Regions from separate parts of the Muricoprocola aceti genome, predicted to be linked through region 2. Evidence: predicted binding sites of a transcription regulator. Region 2 holds the regulator's gene; the other holds the start of a gene.
The links. The regulator HrcA, encoded in region 2, represses chaperone genes, less so after heat shock. The targets are predictions, from matches to a motif close to TGTTAGCACTCNNNNNNNNNGAGTGCTAACA.
Positions count from the first base shown of each region.

Region 1: OCV47_RS06465 (Hsp20/alpha crystallin family protein) is a predicted target of HrcA. The motif match lies at 4,607-4,637, and genes of this name have one in related genera.

Region 1 is NZ_JAOQKE010000005.1:33,060-40,919, reverse strand. It holds gene OCV47_RS06490 (diguanylate cyclase domain-containing protein) at 1-696, opposite strand, end outside; gene OCV47_RS06485 (DnaJ C-terminal domain-containing protein) at 858-1,874, opposite strand; gene OCV47_RS06480 (hypothetical protein) at 2,007-2,963, opposite strand; gene OCV47_RS06475 (uroporphyrinogen decarboxylase family protein) at 2,962-3,357, shown strand; gene OCV47_RS06470 (Hsp20/alpha crystallin family protein) at 3,428-3,883, opposite strand; gene OCV47_RS06465 (Hsp20/alpha crystallin family protein) at 4,011-4,469, opposite strand; gene OCV47_RS06460 (helix-turn-helix domain-containing protein) at 4,972-5,772, opposite strand; gene galT (UDP-glucose--hexose-1-phosphate uridylyltransferase) at 6,034-7,572, opposite strand; gene OCV47_RS06450 (galactokinase) at 7,604-7,860, opposite strand, start outside.
Region 2 is NZ_JAOQKE010000001.1:383,186-391,045, forward strand. It holds gene dnaJ (molecular chaperone DnaJ) at 1-101, opposite strand, end outside; gene dnaK (molecular chaperone DnaK) at 236-2,119, opposite strand; gene grpE (nucleotide exchange factor GrpE) at 2,161-2,799, opposite strand; gene hrcA (heat-inducible transcriptional repressor HrcA) at 2,831-3,865, opposite strand; gene OCV47_RS01930 (SGNH/GDSL hydrolase family protein) at 4,053-4,793, shown strand; gene OCV47_RS01935 (CHAP domain-containing protein) at 4,853-6,187, opposite strand; gene hemW (radical SAM family heme chaperone HemW) at 6,344-7,507, opposite strand; gene lepA (translation elongation factor 4) at 7,517-7,860, opposite strand, start outside.

The DNA of each region.
Region 1 (7,860 bases), on a different contig from region 2:
GGCAGCTTCGCTGATCTGCTTCTGTATCTGATGAAGCTTCTCATCAAAGACCTCTTCCGTCACATCATACATCAGAAGCAGGAACTCATCTCCTCCATAACGTACCAGCACATCCGTCTTTCGGATAAACTTCCGAATCACCTTCACCATAGTCTCCAACGCAATATCGCCTGCATTGTGTCCACAGGTATCATTGCAAAGTTTAAAATCATCCATATCGATCATGGCTACACCTGCCAGATCAGTTCTGCCTTTTAATTCATCTTCAAAGTAACGACGGTTATAAGCTCCGGTCATTGCATCTTTGTAAAGCTCATCATTATATCCTGAGAGCTTACCAGCCAGCTTCCTTCTTCCATCGGCATCCAGCAGAGAATCTTCATACATCTTCTTAACCAGTTCCATAACGTATGGTTTTCCATCAATCTCCACATATCTGGATATTACCTGATAGATATCATCTCCCTGAAACTCCAGCTTTGTCCGCTCTGTCTTTTCCTTCCATACCTTTAAAGAAATGCAGTTCTCACAGAGGATGTCCTTCTTCCAGAACTTATAGCACTGACAACAGTCTGATACCGTTCCTGTCAGACGTCCCTTTTCCAGTGCTTTCATATCTTCCTCGCCCAGCAATCTCACCACCGAAAAAATCTTCCGGTAGTACTCCATCTCTTTTTCTGCTTCCTGTCTAGTCATCTGATAATCTTCTTTCATTTATAACTGTCAAAAAAGCGGCTTCCGATACTACATTGCTACGTTGTAGCATCTGGAAGCCGTAAATATTCCAAATACACATCTACTTTGTATTATACGAAACTCTTTTCATTTTGTCTACCGCAAATCCCTGCTTTCCTGGCTTAACAGACCTGTTTATATTCCATCAGCTTTTGTCTGGCCTCCCGGCTCAGGTGCTTTGGCACATCAATCTGTACCGTCACATACTGATCTCCATGAACGGATGGATTCTTCATAGACACAATTCCCTTGCCCCGCAAACGGATCTTCGTGCCAGACTGTGTTCCCTCTTTGATCTTGCAGATCACATCGCCATACAGAGTCTGTACTCTCGCTTCACCGCCAAAGACAGCGGTTGTATATGGAATGTTCACTGTCGTATACAGATCCTGTCCTTTTCGTTCATATCCAGACTTACTCTGCACATTGACTTTCAAAAGCAGATCTCCTGCCTCGCCGTTGCTTCCCGGCATTCCTTTACCTCGCAGACGAATCAACTTGCCGGTATCGATACCTGCCGGAATGTGCACCTGAAGGGAATGCTGAGTTCCATCTGGATTCTTCAGAGAAATCACCTTGTCGCAGCCAAAAACAGCATCTTCAAATCCAACTGTCACTTCCGCATTCAGATCTGCTCCCTTCTGCGGGCCGTATCCACTGTCAAAGCCAGCTCCATCCCAGCTGCTTCCGCCGCCAAAATTCATATGGTCACCCCAGTCAAATCCTCCGAAATGCATACTGCTGCCCCTTGCAGACCGTCTCGATCCGGATCCTCTGCCATGAAAAGCATTCTTGAACATATCTCCAAACAGATCATCCATATTACCTTCATAATGATACTCCCGGTATCCACCATTACCTCCCGTGAAATCCTGGTATCCCTCGGCACCGCCTCCCGGTGCTCCATTCTGATCAAACGCAGCATGCCCAAACTGATCATACAGTTTCTTCTTCTCTGGATCACTCAGGACATCATATGCTTCTGCGATCTCCTTAAACTTTTCTTCTGCTGCCGGATTTCCTGCATTGTTATCCGGGTGATATTTTTTCGCCAGTTTCCTATATGCTTTTTTTATCGCAGCGGAATCTGCGCTGCGACTGATTCCAAGTACTTCATAGTAATCTCTCTTTTCGCTCATGCATCTCACCTCCTGCATGTCATAATCACATAGGCTCTTTCTGTTCTATTTGTAATATAACACGTGTTTTTTCTGTTGTCAACGAATCACGAAAACATATTTTTGAAATTTATGTGAACAAAATCGTTTTATTTATTTTTTCCATAATATAAAAAGACAGTCTGAGCAGGCATAGATAATCGGCATCCTGGACTGGTACGCATCCAGAATAAAATCCAGTGATGCCTCATCAAAATGATATGACCAACGCATACCGCCGCTCTTCCGGCAATGACCAAGAGCTATGACTGCCTGAAAATAATAGGTCGGTAATTCCATAATATTGTTCATCACATTACTGACTCCGGCTTTAAATAATCCCTCCCGTACTACCACGCCCAGTTCGGATGTATCGTTTCGGTTCATTTTCAGATTAATCAGAATCCCGATATGCCCCTGATGTACAAAAGCTTTGCTGCCGTGAATATTGCTCTCAATCTCATTGCACAGGCTGATGGACGTATGCAGTGTATCCACACGTTCTTCCAGTGACAGGCATACCGCCACATAAGGGTCAGTCAGATTCCACCCCATCAGAGTGATTCGTTCACTGACCTCCTCCTGGCTGTGATTTTTTTCATTTACCAGATCTTCTAACAGATTTACCAGAATCTGATCATAGGTACGGTTGTTCTGATGCTTATAGTTCATGGCCCGTACAATGAATTCTGCCAGATACTCTGCTGCTTTCATCTGCCCTGGTTTAATTGCCGTATCCAGTTCACAGATCACCAGCCGCCCCATATACCGGCCGCTGGTATTCCAGAGATTCACATAAATATCCCGGTATCCTCTCAGATGATCCGGGAAAATCTGTGCTCCACGGGTGGTCATAGTATAACGGTATTCCGACGAAGTGCGAAACTCATTAATTGCATCCATCGGTGTAATATTGTTACCGGTATATTTGTCCTTTGTCCACTGAATCATCTCCGGTCTCAAATCCGGGCAGGCGATCTCAAAGAACTGGTCATCATGGACAAACAGAGGATTGTGAAAAAACTGCAGACTGGCATCACACAGTCTTTGGATATTTCCGCTGCGGATCATGATATTCTATTGGAAACCATTTAAGAAAATCATCAACGCACTGGTGGATATGGATGTAACCCCTTATCTCTATACCGAGGGCAAATACAATACCCGTCTGGAACAGCTCCGGGATCTGCCAAAGGGTAAATGCATGATTCATTTCGAAACCGTAGATATGAAAAAAGCAAAGGAGATCGTTGGCGGCAACTCCTGTATCGTAGGAAATCTCTCTGCTTATCTTCTGGAGATGGGTACACCAGAGCAGGTAACCGAAGAAGTGAAAAAATTGCTGGATATCTGTATGCCAGGTGGCGGTTATATCTTTGACTGCAACGGTTCTATTGATATTGCCAAAGAAGAAAATATCGATGCCATGTACAATGCTTTGCTGAAATACGGTAGTTATAAATAGTCTAAATTATTCAGGAACACTAAAAAAGCCGGGGCTTAAAATAAGTCCCGGCGACTATAAGGAGATTTCCTTAACCTTCAATGGCAATATAACCATCTTTTTCTATTTTCTCAGGTGCTTTCTTTGGCACGGACAGTTTCAGAATACCATCTTCATATTTTGCATGAATGTCTTCTTCGCTTACTGCATCGCCTACATAAAAGCTTCGGCTCATGCTGCCCGCATAGCGTTCACGCCTGATATAATTACCTTCTTTATCTTTTTCATCTTTATCCAGTCCCTTTGCAGCAGAAAGTACCAGATAACCATCTTTCAGCTGTACCTGAATCTCGTCTTTCTTAAATCCCGGAAGATCGACATCCAGTTCATAGCTTTTATCCGTTTCACGGATATCTGTCTTCATCATGTTCTGTGCATGTTTTCCATACAGAGGATTCTTCTTACCCCACAGCTGTTCACTGTTAAATGGGAAATTATCCCATACATCATCAAATAAGTTTTCTCCAAAAATACTAGGCATCATCATAAGTCATCTCTCCTTTGCTGTCAAATTCTGTTATTTATGTCAAATGATTACAATAAAATTCTTGTTTCAGGCAGCGTCCCTTCCGGGACGCCACCCTTTTATATCCGTTTCAGTAGCATTAGTCGGATCAGCCCTCAATAGTAATATACTTCGGGTCACTGGCTGCCGGTTTCGCTTCCTTCTTCGGAACGAAAAGCTTCAGGATACCATGTTTGTATTCACCTTTAATGTCTTCCTGAGTCACTTCTTCGCCTACATAAAAGCTTCGCTCGCAGGCTCCTGCGTAACGTTCACGTCTGATGTAGTGTCCCTTCTTATCTTCATCGTCTTCATCCAGACCTTTTGCTGCACTGACAGTTAAGTAACCATCTTTCAATGCAACTTTGACTTCCTCTTTCTTGAAGCCAGGAACATCAACAATCAGTTCATAACCTTCCGGTTTTTCCTTAATATCTGTCTTCAGGAGATTCTGTGCTCTTCTACCGTACAGCTTCTTTTCCACTTTCTTCTCATCTTTGTCATCATAATAGAATGGTGTAAAGAAATCATCAAATAAGTTTTCTCCAAAAATACTAGGCATTAACATAAGTCATATCTCCTTTCAAAAGCTCCCTGGATCTTCACGATCCAGTCTGCTGTATTATCATTTCTAGTTCTTCGAACATCTGGAATACCTTTTCTTTTATCTCTCTTCCTTTGTTCTATTTGTAATATAACACGCATTGTTAGCACTGTCAAGAGGTGAGTGCTAATTATTTTGTGAAGATTTTGTGAACGCTATAAGCCATGCAAAATGGTGAAAAAAGACGCCCTGCAAGTTTACTTGCGAGGACGTCTTTTTTGCTATTTTATAGGGCGACAGCCCTACAGCGAGGGAATTCTTTCCCGAGCTGTGCATGGCGTATCTCACAGCTTCACGGGGTTTTTTCACTTGCTTTTGCACGGAGGTTTCTTGATTTGACCACATTTTTACGACAAATTCTTTTGCATTTTCCCGGTTCTCCTGACTTTAACTAATATCATCCACACATAAAATCAAATACATAGTACTGTAAAATCGAAGTAAATATTTCTACCAACAGAACCTTTTATGACAACATCTCTTTCACACAAGTACTCCGATAATCACTCGGTGATATTTTATATCTTTCTTTAAATACTCGGTTAAATGTCCTCTGACTTTCAAATCCACTATCCAGACAAATGTTTGTAATAGAATCACTTGTATTTTCCAAACGATGGCATGCATGGTTCAGCCTTGCATCGTTAAGATATTGATTAAAGTTTTTATGGAATGTTTTGGAAAAGATCCTGGATAAAACATATTTGCTCACCCCCAGATCTTTTGCCATCTCTTCCAACGAAAATTTCTTCTTAAAATTTGCTGATATATAGGAAACTGTCTGATAAATAAGATCGTTGCTCCCCACATTACTCTTTTCTACCAAATTTAATTTTCCTATGCAGCGTGCCAACACAATTTGAAGATATGCCTGTGCAACAGTAATATCCGACTGTTCTGTCTCTAAAATCGCATTTATAACCCTATATACCTCCGGTTCAACCTTTTCCGCTTTGATGATCGGGTATTCAGGAGCCATGGATTGCATGATATCTGCAAATTTGGCAATCGTAAATGGCGATGCAATCAGATAAGTTGCTTTATTTACACCGGGTGTCAGTACCTGATAGTGATGAATAACATCTGGAAATACAAAGCCTATATCTCCTTTATCCATATGATATAGTTCCTGTCCGACACCAAGCTCTAATGCTCCACTTGTTACACAAACGATCTCCAATGCATTATGAAGATGTGGTTCAATATGTTTTGACTTCCTATTTATTGCTATGATCTCCTCTTTTGTGTCAACATATTTTAACTGCATGAAATACTCCCCTTTGCAACATTTGTCTATATCTTCTTTCGATTTAGCAAGCAATCCTTTTACACCTATCTTATAATCAACTTGTAAATAAGGAAAGGAGGAATTGCAAATGAGCAACCTAAAAAAATATCTGAATGACCTTTTAGTATTCTACACTGAATATTTTGAGCATCCTTACCATGTATAAATACTAAAAGGACTATTTTGTGAAAACTGAATATTTTCTTAAGGCCATTTCACAAAAATGAAGTGGTCCTTTTTTTATAAACTTTCAATAAATCTTTTGAATGCAGCTTTCCCTTCATCTGTTCTCTTGTAAACGCCTGCATCCTCCAGAACTTTCGCAAACACAATTCCAATTTCTTTCTGTATGATAGAATGAATATTACTATCTGTAATCTTATATTTTGGCATCCATCCCTCTGCCCATTCAGCATGGGCAGCCATTGTTTCATTCTGTCTCAGGTCTTCATGATTCAGAATTGCCTGTTCTAGTTCTACCATCTCTTTCTTCAATCTGGCAGGTAATACAGCCAGTCCCATAACTTCAATCAGTCCAATATTTTCCTTTTTGATATGGTGATACTCAGCATGCGGATGGAAAAGTCCGAGAGGACAATCAACAGTTGTGATATTATTACGCAAAACCAAATCCAGTTCATACAAATCTCCACGCATCCTTGCAATCGGCGTAATTGTATTGTGTGGAATACCATCCGTTTCACTGAAAATATTAACTTCTGGATCCGAATATCCACGCCACTTCGTAAGGATATGATTTGCAGCCGCTACAATACTATCCATTGCTCTCCCCTGCAAACGGATCACTGACATCGGCCACTTTACAATTCCTGCATGTATATCTGGATATCTCTCTAAGTCAAATTCCTGTTCATAAGGAGCTTTTGCCATAGCAAAGACATAACTGCCACCCTGAAAATGATCATGACTCAAAATAGACCCTCCTACGATTGGCAGATCTGCATTGGAACCTGCCATATAATGCGGAAACTGCTTAACAAAATCAAGGAGTTTATGAAAAGTTATCTCATTAATTGCCATCGGAATATGATTCTTATTAAATATAATGCAATGTTCATTATAATACACATATGGTGAATACTGCAAATAATACTGTTCTCCACACAGAGTAATTGGTATAATCCTGTGGTTTTGTCTTGCTGGATGTGAGAGGTGACCTGCATACCCTTCGTTTTCCCTGCAGAGCAGGCACGCCGGATATCCAGATTTTTTTGCAGTTCCAGCTTTTGCAATATCCCTTGGATCTTTTTCTGGTTTTGACAAGTTAATTGTGATATCCATCTTGCCAAATTCTGTATCAGTCTCCCACTTTTCATCCTTTATAATCCGATCTGTGCGGATATAGTTTGTAGCCTGGCTGAAATGATAATAAAATTCAGTTGCTGCCTTTGGGGATACCTGATATTTTTCTTCAAAAATTTTTCTCACCACGGACGGAGCAGGTGTTAAAATACCCATGATCTTTGTATCGAGAAGATCCCTCATTGTCACTGTATCATCTTCAAGAATTCCCTGTGACAACGCATACTCTAACAAATCATCCAAAACGAGCTGTAATTTTCTCGGTTTTCCTAGTTTCTCCGGTTCTTGATAATCTTGCCTTTGAAACAATTCCAATAAGCCGTTTGTAACATACACTTTATCTGCATCATCTATTAGTCCATTTTCTAGTCCATAAGCCACCAGTTCAGAAATCAGCTCATATACAGTATGAGAACCGATATAACCTGCTCCGCCCAATACTAAAATGCTACTCACAGATCATTTCTCCTTTTCTTTGTTTTTATGATTATAAAACTTTTATGCCACCATACTTACGAATTTTTAATACTTCACAGGAACCGTTTCCAAATATCTTATCCATCTCTTTTTGATAGTTAGACACCAGATAATTGGGAACAAATGCCTGTATAGTTCCTGCAAATCCTCCTCCATGCACTCTGCACACGCCTTTTTCTCCAAACATCACGTCACTTAATGCCAATGCAATAGACACATTCTGATGTTGCACATCGTGACATGTATATACGTTCTGAAGGTATTTAA
Region 2 (7,860 bases):
TACTTCTTGGCCAGCTGCCGATATGCTTTTTTTATGGTAGCTGCATCGGCATTTCGGTCAACGCCCAGCACTTCGTAATAATCTCTTTTTGTTTCCGCCATTTTTCTCTCCTAGCGCCCAAAAGACGGGGGATATGCTCCTCCGTCCCCTGGGACTTTCTATTTACTTCGTAATGCTTCAGTGCCTTCCCATGTTGTCTCATCCGCGATGGATTCGACACGCACCAGAACTTACTTTACACCTCTTTATAGTCTGCGTCAATGACATCATCATCATTATTCTGTGCTGTGCTGCCCTGGCTGTACTGAGCACCGCCCATATCAGGACCAGCTCCCTGTGGACCAGCCTGCGCTCCCTGACTCTGTTCGTATACTTTTGCGAATACTTTCTGAGCACTTTCCATCAGTTTTTCTTTTGCAGCTTTGATCTCAGCTACCTGAGCATCTGTCATTTCTTCTGGATTGCTCTTTTCTACCAGCTCTTTCAATACTGTAATATCAGCTTCTACGGCTGTCTTATCGTTAGCATCCAGTTTGTCTCCTACTTCTTCCAGAGCCTTTTCTGTCTGGAATACCATAGCATCTGCATCATTTCTTGCATCAATTGCTTCTTTTCTCTTCTTATCCTGTGTTTCGAATTCAGCAGCTTCTTTTACTGCTTTTTCAATATCACTGTCAGACATGTTAGATCCGGAAGTAATGGTAATGTGCTGTTCTTTTCCTGTTCCAAGATCTTTTGCAGATACATTTACAATACCATTTGCATCGATATCAAAGGTAACTTCAATCTGTGGCACACCTCTTCTTGCTGGTGGGATACCATCCAGTCTGAACTGGCCAAGGGACTTGTTATCTTTCGCAAACTGTCTCTCACCCTGTACTACATGGATATCAACGGCTGTCTGATTATCTGCTGCAGTAGAGAATACCTGACTCTTCTTAGTAGGGATCGTTGTGTTTCTCTCGATCAGTCTGGTTGCTACACCACCCATGGTCTCGATAGACAGGGACAATGGTGTTACATCCAGAAGAAGGATATCGCCTGCGCCTGTATCGCCAGCTAAGTTACCACCCTGGATTGCTGCACCGATTGCTACACATTCATCCGGGTTCAGAGTCTTACTCGGCTCTTTACCTGTCAGGGCTTTTACTTTATCCTGTACAGCCGGGATACGTGTAGATCCACCAACCAGAAGTACTTTAGACAGATCAGATGCTGTGATACCTGCATCACGTAATGCATTCTGTACCGGGATAGCTGTTCTCTCTACCAGGTCATGAGTCAGTTCATCGAATTTTGCTCTGGAGAGGTTCATATCAAAGTGCTTTGGTCCTTCTGCTGTTGCAGTGATGAATGGCAGGTTGATATTTGTGGTTGTAGCAGAAGAAAGTTCTTTCTTTGCTTTTTCAGCTGCTTCTTTTAATCTCTGAAGAGCCATCTTATCTACAGAAAGGTCTACACCTTCTGCTTTCTTAAATTCATCAATCATGTAATTTGTGATCTTCTGGTCGAAGTCATCACCACCCAGTCTGTTATCACCGTTCGTTGCCAGAACTTCAATGACACCATCACCAATCTCAATGATAGATACATCAAATGTACCGCCACCAAGGTCATATACCATAATTTTCTGTTCTTTTTCGTTATCAAGACCATACGCAAGTGCAGCAGCAGTAGGCTCGTTAATAATACGTTTTACATCCAGACCTGCGATCTTACCGGCATCTTTTGTTGCCTGACGCTGTGCATCATTGAAATATGCAGGTACCGTAATGACTGCTTCAGATACTTTTTCACCAAGATAATTCTCAGCATCTGCTTTCAGCTTCTGAAGAATCATTGCGGAGATCTCCTGTGGTGTATAGTTCTTTCCATCGATAGACACTTTATAATCAGTACCCATATGTCTCTTGATAGAAGAGATGGTCTTATCTGCGTTGGTTACTGCCTGACGTTTTGCAGGTTCACCAACCAGTCTTTCACCTGTTTTTGAAAATGCTACAACAGACGGTGTTGTTCTTGCACCTTCTGTATTTGTTACAACGGTAGGTTTTCCACCTTCCATAACTGCTACACAACTGTTTGTTGTACCAAGGTCGATACCAATAATTTTACTCATAATTTTGTCCTCCTATATACATAACTGTAATACTGAAAAAACTAATTTGCTACTTTTACCATGCTGTGTCTGACTACCTGATCCTTGTAAAGGTATCCCTTCTGGAATTCCTCTACTACCACATTCTCACCGGCTTCCTCATCTTCCACATGCATCACTGCATTATGGAAATCCGGGTTGAACTCTGTGCCCACTGCTTCAATCGGCTTTACATTCAGTTTATCCATGGTATCCATGAACTGTCTGTAAATTTTTTCCATTCCTTCTACGAATGGATCTGCCTTTGACTCTTCCGGCACAGCTGCCAGACCGCGTTCAAAATTATCAATCACTGGAAGAATCTGCTCAATGACACTTTTGGCTCCCATCTCAAACATTCCTGCTTTTTCCTTTTCGGAACGCTTACGGAAGTTCTCGAATTCTGCCATCTGACGTTTTACTTTGTCTGTCAGTTCCTCAACCAGTTCTGCATTCTTATCTTTCTTTTCTTTTTTCCAGAACTTTTTGTCTTTCTTTTCTTCCTGTGCTGTCTCTTCTTTTTCTTCTTTTACAGATTCAGCAGCTGCATCTTCCACACTCTGATCTGTTTCTGTGTTCTGGCCGGTCTCTGTCTCATTGTCAGTAACCTCTTCTGCAGCTTCTTCCATGTTCTTTTCCATGTTTTCTTCTGCCACTTTCATCGACCACCTTTCTGTTCTATCATTTTTGACTCTACTGTTCTTCAAAGACGTTGTCTAACTGTCTCTTCAAAGTTTTCAGTGAATCAACGACTTTTTCATAATCCATTCGTTTCGGTCCGATAATTCCTATCGTTCCCCTGATGCCGCTTCCCAATTCATAGGTTGCCGTCACTACACTGCAGTCCTTCATATTCTGAATTGGAGCTTCATTGCCTATATAAACCTGAATTCCGATATCGGATGTCTGAGCCATACTCTCTGTCACCAGACTTGCCAGTTCTTTTTTTTCTTCAAAAGCACTGATCAGCTCGCTGGCCCTGGAACTGTCTGACAGTTCCGGATACTTGAAGATGTTCGTTGCGCCACTGGTGTAAATCTCCATCTCATCATCCATCTGTATGGTCTCTGCTACGGTATCCAGAACTTTGCTTACCACATCACTGTGGATACCAGCCTGTTCCTTCAGCTTCGTGATCAGCCCAAGATTAATCTCTTCCATTGCAAGACCATTTAATGCTGTATTTAACAGGATGTTCAGTTTTAATAGCATCTCATTGTTCAGCCCATGTTCAAAATTCAGCATCTTGTTCTTCACAATATTGCCCTCTGCCACAACCACTGCCAGAAGCTGTGTCTCACTGATAATGGAGAGCTGTATAAACTTCAGCTTTGTTCTGTGATACTGCGGTGCTGAAATCAAGGTTGCATAATTCGTATTGTTTGCCAGGACCTTAACCACCTGCTTCAGTACAGATTCCATACGATCCTGCTTCTGAATCATCATGTTCTGCATCTCTTTGACTTCCTTGTCTTTCTGCTCCATCAGATAGTCCACATACATACGATAACCCTGATCTGATGGAATCCTGCCTGCAGATGTGTGAGGCTGTATAATCAGTCCCATCTCTTCCAGATCAGCCATCTCATTACGAATCGTTGCTGAACTCAGGTTTAAGTCTGCGTATTTTGAAATTGTTCTGGATCCAACCGGTTCACCAGTCTCCAGATAGGTTTTAATGATAGCATTAAAAATTTTCCATTTTCTATCATCCAGACGCATCCTCATTCCTCCTTTGGTTGTTAGCACTCGTCACTATCGAGTGCTAATTTCCATGACCTTAAGATATCACCTGTATTTCGAAATGTCAATAGGCTTTTTTACTTTTATTTGACTTTTTTTGGAAATATGCTAAACTTTGATTGCAGTATTGTATTTACTGCATATTTACAATTTCATAAGAAAGGACTTTGTGATGAAAATTCGAAATTATCTCACGATTCTGTTTGCCACTCTGGCCATCCTGTTTCTGCTTGGACTCGCCGGGTATCTGACCTATGAGAATGCCGATGATGCCAATCCGGTGAAGAAGACGATTGCCAGCATCTTTCCGGGTCTGCCTTCTCTGTCTTCTTCGACCAGACAAGCTACAGAGGCAGCTCAGACGGAGCAGACAGAAGCCGAAAGCAGTGCTCCTGCTGTTGAAACAGCCAGCACCGTTCCTGCTCATTCTATTGTATTTGTAGGTGATTCCAGAACGGTCAGCATGGGAGAAGCCGTTCAAGATTCCTGCACCTATCTTGGAAAGGAAGGGGAAGGTTATCAGTGGTTTGCAGATGATGGTGTCTTTGAGCTTCGGACTCTTCTGGAGAATGATCCTTCTCAGACCATTGTCTATAATCTGGGAGTCAATGATCCGGAAAACATGAATCTCTACATTGAACTGTATCAAAGTATTGCAAGAGAATTCACGGATACGCCATTTTATTATTTATCTGTTAATCCTCTTTCTGATGATGCGCAGTGTAATACCACCAATGATATGATTCAGGAATTCAATCAGGCATTAAAAGCCGCTTTTCCTGACCACTACCTGGACTGTTATGATTACCTGACAGAACAGGGATATGATACCGTAGACGGGCTTCATTATACAGAAGCTACTTCGAATCTTATACATAACTACGTAGTAGAACAGGTTCTGGCAAACGCATAAGAGAACAAAAAAAGAATCCTCAAAATGGATTCTTTTTTTGTTCTCTTTTTCTTCAATAATTAAATCAGATAAATATATCCCAACAGCTGTCTTCCTCCTGCCCAATTGTAAATACTCTGATACTTGAACACAATGTTGGACCGGTCTGCTGCAGGAACGGTTGTTCCAAATGCGTATCCTGATTCAGATACATATGGCACACCATTAACGATGTCCTCTACAACCGCAATATGCGCATCTCCACTTGAACCATAATTAAAAATGGCAAGTGCACCTATCTTTGGTGATGTTCCGTAACTGAATACTCTCTTAGAAGCATTCGTATTATAGATACCTACCGGATCTCCACCGAATATCTGCTGTACCCTTGAAATATTGCCGCCTGCGCTGGCTACGATCTCCATAGCACGTCCGCATGCATACCAGGTGCAGTTACCTAATACATAATAATTTGCGTAATACTTCTTACCTGTCGGTGCCAGACTGTTGTACTTGTAGTAAATATTGTAAGAAGAATTGTAATAATACGGATTCGATACTGCCGGTCTTCCGGTTCTTGCTTTATATCCGGATGGCTTTGTCACGATACCTGAATAATCCAGACTCTCAGAATTACCTGCTGTATTATTGCTTCCTGTTGAACCAGGAGATACATTATTGCTTCCGGCATTTACAGTAAGTGATCTCTTGATCAATACCACATTGTTTTTCTCTGAATCTATTGCATTAATCTGAAATGTGTATGTACCTGCTGTCAGTGCATCAAACTTCATGGCACTGTCAATCGCACTGTTCTTCAGAGAATATTTCTTGCTGTTCGGCTTGGACACCTTGGAGTATACAACCTGATTACTGCTGTTCAGAATCTTAGCTGTAATTTTCTTCATCTTATACCTGGAAGTGATCGTTCCACTCAGGGAATAAGACTGTCCTGCATTCAGTGTAAAATCACCTGATGGCAACGGATTGGATATCTTGATGCTTCCACTGGAAGCTGCTGTATCATTTACAGTAAACTTCCGATTGACTACTCTTCTCTTGGTTCCCTTTGCATTATAAACGCATACACGATAATAATATTTGCCTGCTGCCAGTCTGTCAAAAGCCAGATACGGATCTGCCTTCTTCAGATTATAGGTCTTTCCATTCAGTTTTTTGTCATATCGCTGAAGACACTTCTTACCATTCGAGTTATAAATCGTGCAACTGATCTTTGTCATCTTCTCATTGGCTTTCAACGTTCCCTTCATCTGAAAGGTGGCACCCTTCTTGATAGTTGATGGCAATGAGACACCTGATTTCGTAACCTTAAATGCTGCCTGTGCACTCGCTGGCACTGCCATGATCAGTAATGCCGTGATCAGCATCATGATTACTTTTTTTGTTTTCTTCATACTTCCTCCCTTTCCATTATCTGGTACGTTATGAAGTAAGAATTCGCATATTTATTACCATTTCTTTGCAAATCCTGCAAATAGTATACTATATTGCTCTATTCAATGCAATATCTTTCAATAGTTTTTTAATATTTTTGTAAAAAACTCCCAAATTTATTCACTGATCAGAAAGTCAGACAAAATCGCATTGCTGACAGAAATTCCGCTTTCTGTCAACCTTATTCCCTGTTTATCTGCTTCCATCAGCCCCATTTTTACATACTTTCGGATTGTTTCTCCATAAATATCTGCCAAATGTTTTCCATATTTCTGATAAAACTTTTCTCCGGATACGCCTTCCATCATTCGCAGCCCCAGAATCACAGTCTCCTCCATCTCGTTCTCTCTGGTCAGTGCCTCCACCATCTCCGGCTGCCAGGCTCCATCCAGATAACTTTCCAGAGACTCTGTATTTCGATATCGACGTTTCTGCAGCAGAGACGATGCGCCCAGACCAAACCCCTTATACTCGATTCCTGTCCAGTAACCACAGTTATGCCGACATTCTTTTCCCCCTTTTGCATAGTTCGATATTTCATATCTGTGATATCCGTGTGCTGCTAATATTCTTCCTGTATCTTCGTACATCTCACGTTCTTCTTCTTCAGACGGCAGGAGCGACTGGGGTTCGTCTTCCCGCCTGCACCGATCCGCTTCTCCGTAGATCTGATAAAAAGGAGTTTCCTCTTCTATGATCAGGCTATAGGCCGAGATGTGCTCCGGCTGCAGGGCAAGCACTTTTTCCAGGGTCCTGCGCCACCCGGCCGGAGTCTGTCCTGGAAGCGCAGACATCAGATCCACATTGATATTCTCGAATCCAGCCTTCCTGGCCAGTCTGTAGCTTTCCAGGAATTCTTCCCAGCTGTGAATTCTTCCCAGAGTCTCCAGCTCCCGGTTATCCGCTGACTGCAGGCCAAAGCTGATCCGGTTAATTCCGGACGACAGAAAAGTTTGCAGGTCAGCTTCATCCACAGTTCCAGGATTACACTCTATGGTGATCTCTTTCGGAGCCGGAAAGCCCTGATCTCTTTTTTCCTGAATAGTCTCCAGAATTCTGCTTATCTTCCGGGCCGGCAATATGGTTGGCGTTCCCCCGCCTATGAATATTGTAGAGATGGGACGGTTTTCAAAGCCGTCCCATCCTTTTATCTCTTCACACAAGGCCTGTACATATGCATTCTGCACTTCTTCATCCTTTGCAAACGATAAGAAATCACAATATCTGCATTTTCTTACGCAAAAGGGAATATGAAGATACAGTTCCAGTTCTTTCTGCATGGTATACTCCTAATTATCATCCAGTTTTAATACACTCATAAACGCCTTCTGTGGAATCTCTACATTTCCCACCTGGCGCATACGCTTCTTACCCTCCTTCTGTTTTTCCAGAAGCTTTTTCTTACGGGAGATATCACCACCATAGCACTTTGCAAGTACATCCTTGCGCATAGCCTTCACAGTCTCTCTGGCAATGATCTTGCTGCCAATTGCTGCCTGAATCGGGATCTCAAACAGCTGTCTCGGGATCTCCTCTTTCAGTTTCTCACACATCTTTCTTCCACGCTCATATGCCGTCTCTGCATGCACAATGAAAGAAAGTGCATCTACTTCCTCACGGTTTACCAGAATAT